2 regions of the Devosia sp. GW821-FHT12F11 genome follow, and region 1 is predicted to be linked to the other one. Evidence: predicted binding sites of a transcription regulator. Region 1 holds the regulator's gene; the other holds the start of a gene.
The links. The regulator LexA, encoded in region 1, represses DNA repair genes until DNA is damaged. The targets are predictions, from matches to a motif close to TGTTCNNNNTGTGTTCNG.

Region 1 (4,489 bases):
GTCGAAGAAATCGCTACGCTGCTCGGAGGCGAGCTCACCGTGGCCGCACCGCCCGGCGGCGGCTTCAGAGTCCAACTCCATCTGCCAGCCGCGAGCCAAGATCGGTAGCTGTTGCCGATCGTGCATATTCGTGCAATATCGTGCATGAACATGCATGGAGTCGCACATGCTCACCGATGAACGCCACGATGTGATCCGCGCCCTGCTGCTGAGCGATGGGCGCGTCGTCGCCACTGAACTTGCTGCACGGTTCGGCGTGTCGGAGGACACGGTCCGGCGCGACCTGCGCGAACTCGCCAAGGCCGGCTACTGCCGGCGCGTCCATGGCGGCGCTCTCGCCCCGGCACCGGTGGCGCTGCCGATCTCGGCCCGGGTGGAGAAAGATGCCGATGCCAAGACCCGGCTGGCGGCTGAAGCCGTGAAGCTGCTGCAGCCGCGGCACACCGTGTTCATCGACGCCGGCAGCACCAACTACGCCATCGCCCGCGCCATTCCCCGCAGCATGGAGCTGACGGTCGTCACCAACGCACCTGCCATCGCCGCGGCGCTCGCTGACCACGAGCACGTCACCATCATCATGCTCGGCGGCATCTACAACGGCGAACTGGGCAGCGTCAGCGGCAACACCACGGTCGAGGCAATCGAGGCCATCTACGCCGATCTGGTGTTCCTCGGGACTTGCGCCATCGACCTGACGTTCGGGGTCTCCGCCCTCGATGCCGTCGAGGCCGAAGTGAAGCGTGCCATGGTGATGCAGAGCCGCGCCCTGGTGGTCGCCGCGACCGCCGACAAGCTTGGCCTCGCTGCGCCGTTCCGGATCGCGAGGCCCGAGGCGCTGACCCACCTGGTGGTCGAAGGCGACGCCGATCCCGGCCTGCTCGAGGACTTCGCGACGCAAGGCACCACCGTCCACCACGCCACCTGATTTCAAGCCGCACTGGATCTCCGCCGTGACCGCCACCACGATCGCCACTCACCGCCTCCCATCTGCTCGCCGCGAGCAGATCGCCACCCGGGTGATCTTCCTCGTTGTCGGCATCGTCATGGCTGGCTTCGCCCCACTGGTGCCGCTGGCCAAACTCCGCCTCGGGCTCGACGAAGGCGCGCTCGGGCTCTTGCTGCTGTGCCTGGGGCTGGGCTCGATTCTCGCCATGCCGATCACCGGCATCCTGACTGCCAAGTGGGGCTGCCGCGCCGTGATCGCCGTCGCCTCGATCATCATGATCGGGGCTTTCCCGTTCCTCGCTATCGCCGACAGCTGGCTCAGCATGGCGGTCGCCATCGCCGTGTTCGGCGCCTCGCTGGGCACCGTCGACGTGGCGATGAACATCCAGGCGGTGAGGGTCGAGCGCGACAGCGGCCGACCGATGATGTCCGGCTTCCACGGCCTGTTCAGCCTCGGCGGCATCGCCGGGGCCGGTGGCATGAGCGCCTTGCTGGCGCTGGGCGGCCTGTCGCCGCTGGTGGCGGCTATCGCCGTCAGCGTCGTGTCGCTGCTGCTGGTTGGCTTGTCGCTGGGCGGGCTGCTGCCCTATGGCGACAATGGGCAGGAGAAGTCGCCGCTGTTCGTTCTGCCCAAGGGCGGCGTGCTGCTGCTCGGCATCCTGTGCCTCTTGACCTTCCTCGCTGAGGGATCGGTGCTCGACTGGAGCGCGGTGTTCCTGACCTCGGTCCGCGGCGCCGATATCGGTCTCGCCGGGCTCGGCTATGCCGCGTTCGCGGTAGCGATGACCGGCGGACGGCTCGCCGGCGATCGTATCCGGATGGCGCTGGGCGAGCGGCGCGTCATCGTGCTTGGCGGCTTGATCGGCGCCATCGGCTTTGCCGTGGTGCTGCTGGTTCCCTCAGCCCATGCCGGCCTCGTCGGCTACTTCCTCGTCGGCGTCGGCGCCTCCAACCTCGTGCCGGTGCTGTTCTCGGCTGCCGGTCGCACCAGGGACATGTCGCCCGGCCTCGCGATCACCGCAGTCAGTACGCTGGGCTATCTCGGTCTGCTCGCCGGTCCCGCACTGATCGGGTTCGTAGCGCACCTTGCCACTCTGCCCTTCGCCTTCGTACTGCTCTCTGCCGCCATGCTGATGGTGGCGGCAAGCTACAAGGTCGCGAAATAGCGACGGCCGCGGACCGGCAGACCGTCCGCGGTCACCGGTCCGAGTGCTGGGAGCCCTTCTTGCCAACAGCTCTCACGAGGACAAAAGCCCCCAAATCGGCGGGCTCGTAACGCAATATTCACCGCTCGATTGCAGAACATAACTGGAACACGTATAACACGTTCAGTCTTTGTTCCGATTCTGCTCACGGAGCCGCCCATGCTGACGCGCAAGCAACACGAACTGCTGATGTTCATCCACGAGCGGATGAAGGAGTCCGGTATCCCGCCCTCGTTTGATGAGATGAAGGACGCGCTCGACCTGAGGAGCAAGTCCGGTATCCATCGGCTGATCACTGCGCTCGAAGAGCGCGGCTTCATCCGGCGCCTGCCCAACCGGGCCCGGGCGCTCGAAGTGATCAAGCTGCCGGATTCGATGAACCCGTCACTCGGCGGCCGCAAGGCTCGCTTCGAGCCCTCGGTCATCGAAGGCAACCTCGGCAAGGTGGCAACACCTCCGGCGCGCCCATCGGCGCCCGTGGTCAACGCCGACTCCTACCGGGCCGTGACCATCCCGGTGATGGGCCGCATCGCAGCGGGCACGCCGATCGAAGCGATCCAGACCCACAGCCATACCATCATGGTGCCACCCGAAATGCTCGGGCCAGGCGAGCACTATGCACTCGAAGTGCGCGGTGACTCGATGATCGACGCCGGCATCTTCGATGGCGATACCGTGCTGATCAAGAAGCAGGACGCGGCTTCGACCGGCGAGATCGTCGTCGCCCTTGTCGATGACGAGGAAGCGACCCTGAAGCGGCTCCGCCGTCGCGGCAATTCCGTTGCGCTCGAAGCGGCCAACCCGGCCTACGAGACCCGTATCTTCCCGCCCGACCGGGTCAAGGTGCAGGGCCGGCTGGTCGGCCTGCTGCGCAAGTACTGATTTACTGACCCCTCCGCCAACTGGGTCCTTGGGTCGGCAGCTTGCCGGCCCTTTTTCTTTGAAGCTGCGCTGCTTTCTTATGAAACCGCGGTCCTTTCTTGGGAAAACAGATTGGCCGGCCGATTATTGCACTAGGGTCGGCCCGGCAAAGACGGTACGGTCCGCGCCGCCACAGGAGGCCTCAGGTGTCTTCAGGCAGCGCCGCCATGCAAATGGCCGTCGCGATCGTACCAGGAGAGTGGACAACCTTCCCGATCGCGCTTTAGCGGCATGGCGGTGCGCAGCAAACATGCAGCGCCAGGGAGAAGGTTTTGGCAGCAGAGGTCGAATGGGTTGCCGTTGATTGGGGCACTTCCAATCTGCGCGCATGGGGCATCGACGCCGGCGGCGAGATCGCCTTCGCGCGCTCGTCGCCGGATGGCATGGGTCGCCTCAGCCGCGAACAGTACCCCGATGTGCTGACCTCGCTGCTCAGCGGTGTCGCCGAGGACATCGAAGACGTGCTGATCTGCGGCATGGCCGGTGCCCGGCAAGGCTGGATCGAGGCCCCCTATCTCGACGCCCCGGCCGAGCTCGGCCGCCTTGCACAGGGCGCGGTGGCGCCCGACATGCCCGGCCCGCTAACCCCCCGCATTCTTCCCGGCGTCTGCCTGCGTGATGTCGGCGCCGAAGACGTGATGCGCGGCGAGGAAACCCAGTTGCTGGGCCTGTCGTCGTTGCTCCCGGGGTTCTCCGGCCTGGCGGTGATGCCCGGCACCCACAGCAAATGGGCGCTGCTCTGCGGCACCAGGCTGGAGCGCTTCTCGAGCGCCATGACCGGCGAGATCTTCGAACTGCTGCGCACCCACTCGGTGCTGCGTCACTCGCTGGGTGGCGAACTCGAGGGCGAAGACCGGGAGCGCGGCTTCGAAGCCGGCCTCGATCAGGGGTTGGAACGTCCCGAGCGGCTGACTGCCACGCTGTTCAAGGTTCGCGCCGGTTCGCTCCTCTCAGGACGCAGTGCACCGTGGTGCGCCGGTTTCCTCTCGGGGTTGCTCATCGGCGCCGAGATCGGCGGCCAGCGCGACTGGATCGGCGAAGCCGAGATCCCATTGGTCGGCAGCGTCGGCCTTTGCGGGCTCTACCAGATGGCTTTCGCCCGGCTGGGCGCCAGCACCCGCATCATCGATGCAACCGACGCCACCCTCGCCGGCCTCAAGGCTGCAAGACAGGCATAGACCATGACCCACCGCCACATCATCGCGATCCTTCGCGGCATCACCCCTCCCGAAACCCTCGAAGTCTGCGACGCCCTGGTGCTCGCCGGCATCACCATGATCGAGGTGCCGCTGAACTCGCCGGAGGCGCTGCGCTCCATCGAGGACGCCGCAAAAGTGTTCGAGGGCCGCGCGCTGATCGGCGCCGGCACCGTGCTGAGCCGCGCCGATGTCGACGCCGTTGCTGATGCCGGCGGCCAG
Region 2 (4,489 bases), on a different contig from region 1:
CGCACGTCCTGGTCGAGACCCTTGACCTCTTCGGCCACGGCGCTGCGCGGCAGGATGCCGAGGTTCTCGTACAGCCGATAGGCGACGCCGCGGGCGGCGCCCTCGAGATCGGCCGGCGCTTCGAGCGACAGCACGCTTTCGAGCTGGGTGTTGACCAGGTGGCGGAGCCACAGGTTCAGCCGGTCCTGCACGCGCTCGAGATCGGGGCCGGTGAGGCTCTCATCGGCAAGGATGATGAGGCGCGGGGTGAACAGCTGTTCGCCCTCGACCAGATTGGCGATCACCTGGCCGCGCCAGCGCACATAGCCGTCGGTGGCGAGCACCAGTTCTTCGTTAGGCGCGCCGGCGACACGCTCGGCGCGTTTGGCGATTTCAGGCGCCACGACCTGCGCGGCGGCCGCCGCTACGCCCTTGGCATCGCCACCTTCCGACCGGGCCAAGGTGAAGCGGAAGCCCTCGATGGAGCCAATCAGGTGGCCTTCGAGGCTCACCTCGCCGCGGTCGTTAATTTCAGGCGATACCATATGCTTGTCTCTCAGGTGGCGCATAAGCACCGAAGTGCGACGATCGACGAAACGTTGAGTGAGACGCTCGTGCAGGGCGTCGCTCAGTCGATCTTCAATGTCCCGGGTCTTTTCGCGCCAATATGCGGGGTCTTCAAGCCAGTTCTTGCGGTTGGCGACAAAGGTCCATGTCCGGATCTGCTTGATCCGATTGGAAAGCGTATCAATGTCGCCTGTCACATTGTCGCAGAACCGCACCTGCTCGGCAATCCAGTCGGCATCGACATGGCGGTGGCGGGTGAGGTCGAGATAGATGCGGGTGATGATCTCGCCATGCTGGGCCGGCGAGATATCGCGGTAGTCCGGGATGCCGCAGCACTCCCACAACAGCCGCACCGCCGCCTCGCCTTTCGCCGCGACGCCGGCCTCGTTGCGGGCGACGAACTCCAGCGCATGCTGGTCGGTGGCGATGGGGACGCGGGTCAGGCCCCTGAGCGTGGGCGTCTGATCGAGGCTATGTCGCAGGTCCTCGATCGAAGCGAAATCCAGCTCGGCGTTGCGCCATTGCACCACCCGGATCGGCTCGAAATCGTGGGTCTCGAGGCGCTTGACCAGTTCCTCGTCGAAATCGGGGGCGTGGCCGGTGACCCCGAAGGTGCCGTTGTGCATGTGGCGGCCGGCGCGGCCGGCGATCTGGCCGAACTCGGCCGGGGTCAGCTGCCGGCTCTGGTGGCCGTCGAACTTGTGGTCGTCGGCAAAGGCGACGTGGTGCACGTCGAGGTTGAGGCCCATGCCGATGGCATCGGTGGCGACGAGGAAATCGACATCGCCGTTCTGGTACAGGTCGACCTGGGCGTTGCGGGTGCGGGGCGACAGTGCCCCCATCACCACGGCGGCGCCACCGCGCTCGCGCCGGATCAGCTCGGCGATGGCGTAGACCTGGGTGGCCGAGAAGGCGACGATGGCCGAGCGCTTGGGCTGGCGGGAGATCTTCTTCGAACCGGCGTAGAGCAACTCCGAAAAGCGCGGGCGCTGGATGATCTCGGCGTCCGGCAGCAGGGCGCGGATCAGCGGCGTCATGGTGGCGGCGCCGAGCAGCAGGGTTTCGCTGATGCCGCGTGCATGCAGCAGGCGATTGGTGAAGACGTGGCCGCGATCGAAATCGGTCGCCACCTGGATTTCGTCGATGGCGATGCATTCGACCGGCACGTCGAGCGGCATGGCCTCGACCGTGCACACCCAGTAGCGGGGCTTCGCCGGAACGATCCGCTCCTCGCCGGTGACCAGCGCCACGTGCTGGGCGCCGATCCGGTCGACCACCTTGTGGTAGACCTCGCGGGCCAGCAGCCGCAGGGGCAGGCCGATCATCCCCGAGCGGTGCGCCAGCATCCGTTCGATGGCAAAGAAGGTCTTGCCGGTGTTGGTGGGCCCAAGGATCGCCTTGAGCGAGGAGGCGGAAGCGGGAGTCATCGCGCCCTATTTAGGTGATCGAAAGCCAACAAACGAGTGTCTCGTCGCGAAACAAAAGAGCGGCAGCACCCGGGTCGGCATTAACCATTGGTACAAACGAAGAACAAACCGGAAAGGAATCGGTTGCGACTCGGAAATCCGTGTTTGTTCACTACAGCATATGGTGGGTGGTTTGGTCAGCGACCCGCTAGCGCCACGGCTTTCCTGTGGCACTGGGCGCAATCCCCGGAAATCGCGTTCAGGAAGGTTTCCAAGGGGTTAATTTCGGGCGGTTCGGGGCTCGAATCGGTCAAGTGTGAACGAGGCGTAAAGCCTTTGCCCGCAAAGAATTTTATCGGCTTCACGGCTTGGGTGCCTGAACAGTGGCTGCTCACGCTGCCGCGTTGGCAAAATAGCCGTTGACCGTCCCGGAATGACACGCGGATTTTGGTAACGTCCGGTTAACCATGATTTCCGCCGCCCGGCCGGCAACCCCGCTTGGAGGCGTGCCGGCACGAGGGACCACGGGTCTGTTGCCGGTGGTCCGGGGCGCGGAAGTCGGGGCGGATCAGCTCCGCTGACCGCGGGATCAGCTCCGCTGACCGCGGGATCAGCTCTGCTGACCGCGGGATCAGCACTCGGCGACGAGCGGGACCCAGTTGCTCTGGATCGGCGTGCCGGCGACGACGACGCGGTATTCGGCGTCGACCGGGTTGTTGATCACCAGGTTCTGGGTGTAGCTGCCCATGACGATGCCGTTGGCGCCTTTGACCGTGGTGACGGAATAGGGACCGCCGACGGCGCCGCCCTTCTTCACCACGAGGATGTTGATGGTGCCGGGCTTGTTGGTCTCGACCCAGGCGGTCAGCTTGCCATTGCCCGGGCAGATGTTGTTGGGCGGCGAGATGATGCCGAGCTGGATGCTGGTCGGCACGAGCTTGCCCGGGCCGGGGGTGGCGATCTTCAGGTCGAGGGCACTGGCGGCGCCAGCGAGCGCGACCGTAGTGGCGAGAGCGGCGATGCCGAGTTTCACGATAGTCTTCAATTCCTCCTTGGCGCGAGCCTTGGAGGAGAAAATGCCGTCGCGCGCTTGAACGCGTGCTGAGGCAAGGGTTTAGCTGACGTTCATCGCCTGGGTCTTCGATTTGGTCGCGCTTTCGAACCGGAAAAGTCTGCAACTTTTCCTGAAAGCGCTCCGCGGGCGGCGTGGCTATTCGGCGAGTTCGGTCAGCACCACCGAAAGGTCACCGGCTTCGGTGGTCACCAGCGCCCGGTAGGGAATGTAGTAGCCGGTTGCCTTGAGCGGCGCGTACCAGACGAGGATGCGCTCGTTTTTGGCGAGATAGGTGGTGATCTCGTTGTTGGTATAGTGCCCGGAAATCGGGGTGTAGTGCATCGAGCACAGCACCAGCGGCCCCTGGTAGCCGGTGCGCTTCGACGTCGCGGTGTCGTCCTTGATATATTTGAGGCTCAGGTTGAAGCGCTCGACACCGGTGAAGATCGGCATCTGCCGGTTGCACAACTGCTGGTCGAGCGCCGCGCCCTTCAGGACGAACGGCGCCAGCATGTCGTTGGCAGTGGTGAGGTGCTTCCGCTCAATTGCCACGCGGTCGATATTGTTGACGATCGGCGGGGCGACCTTGAACGTATCCACGGTGCCGCCGGCATAGGTGACGGCCGCGGTGAAATCCTCGCCGCCGGCACGGGTCAGGATGTCGAACTTCTGCGCCCTCAGGCCCTTGTCGGTGGAGGTCCCGGTCGAGGTAGCCTTGGCGGTGCCGCTTGCCACCAGCTGTGCCAGCCCGGTGATCTTGGCGTCGAGTACCAGCGAATAGGCCGAGCCGTTATCGGTCAGATTGATGCGGACATTGGCGATATGGGTGCCGCCCATGGTCACCATATACTCGGCGCGCGCCTTGATCTCGGCCGCAGCGGCGGGCAGGGCCAGCAGCATCAATCCTAAACTGGCAAGTCGTGCGGCCAATCGCATCGTCTGGCGGAAACCGGCGTTCAACACGGGAACGGACCTCTGGCGGCGTCGCCAAGCGGCGACGCGACGTCACCAGGCAGCGAATCAATATTGCTGCCAAAATGCCGAGCGAGGCTCGGGCTGGCAAGGCATTCGGCGTTCACAAGCTTGACGGGAGGAGCTCAGTTCTCTATGGGAGCGTCCGCAATCAAGAACAGACTCCAGCCCGTTGCGAGGGGATAGTCCCCCGCCGAGGGCCTTTTGACAGGATACTCCAATGGCTCGCCGCTGCGAACTCACCGGTAAGGGCGTGATGACCGGGAACAAGGTGAGCCATGCGCTCAACCGTACCCGTCGCCGCTTCCTCCCCAACCTCCTCAACGTCTCGCTGCTGTCGGACACGCTCGGCCGCACGGTCAAGCTGCGTATCTCGGCGAACGCGCTGCGTACCGTCGAGCACCGCGGTGGCCTCGATGCGTTCCTGCTCAAGGCAGACGACGCCGAGCTGTCGCCCGTCGCGCTGTCGGTGAAGAAGGAAGTCCGCGCCGCTCTCGCGACCGCGTAAGCT

Region 2: a site for LexA is predicted at 2,062-2,079, ahead of AC1ROK_RS19960 (helicase-related protein). Genes of this name have one in related genera too.

Annotation. Positions count from the first base shown of each region.
Region 1 covers NZ_JBXAPX010000009.1:126,383-130,871, reverse strand. Annotated here, with positions in the region: gene AC1ROK_RS23910 (sensor histidine kinase) at 1-108, shown strand, start outside; gene AC1ROK_RS23905 (DeoR/GlpR family DNA-binding transcription regulator) at 167-925, shown strand; gene AC1ROK_RS23900 (MFS transporter) at 951-2,111, shown strand; gene lexA (transcriptional repressor LexA) at 2,310-3,032, shown strand; gene AC1ROK_RS23890 (2-dehydro-3-deoxygalactonokinase) at 3,344-4,249, shown strand; gene AC1ROK_RS23885 (2-dehydro-3-deoxy-6-phosphogalactonate aldolase) at 4,253-4,489, shown strand, end outside.
Region 2 covers NZ_JBXAPX010000007.1:58,725-63,213, reverse strand. Annotated here, with positions in the region: gene AC1ROK_RS19960 (helicase-related protein) at 1-1,973, opposite strand, end outside; gene AC1ROK_RS19955 (hypothetical protein) at 2,584-2,997, opposite strand; gene AC1ROK_RS19950 (DUF3108 domain-containing protein) at 3,163-3,906, opposite strand; gene rpmB (50S ribosomal protein L28) at 4,199-4,486, shown strand.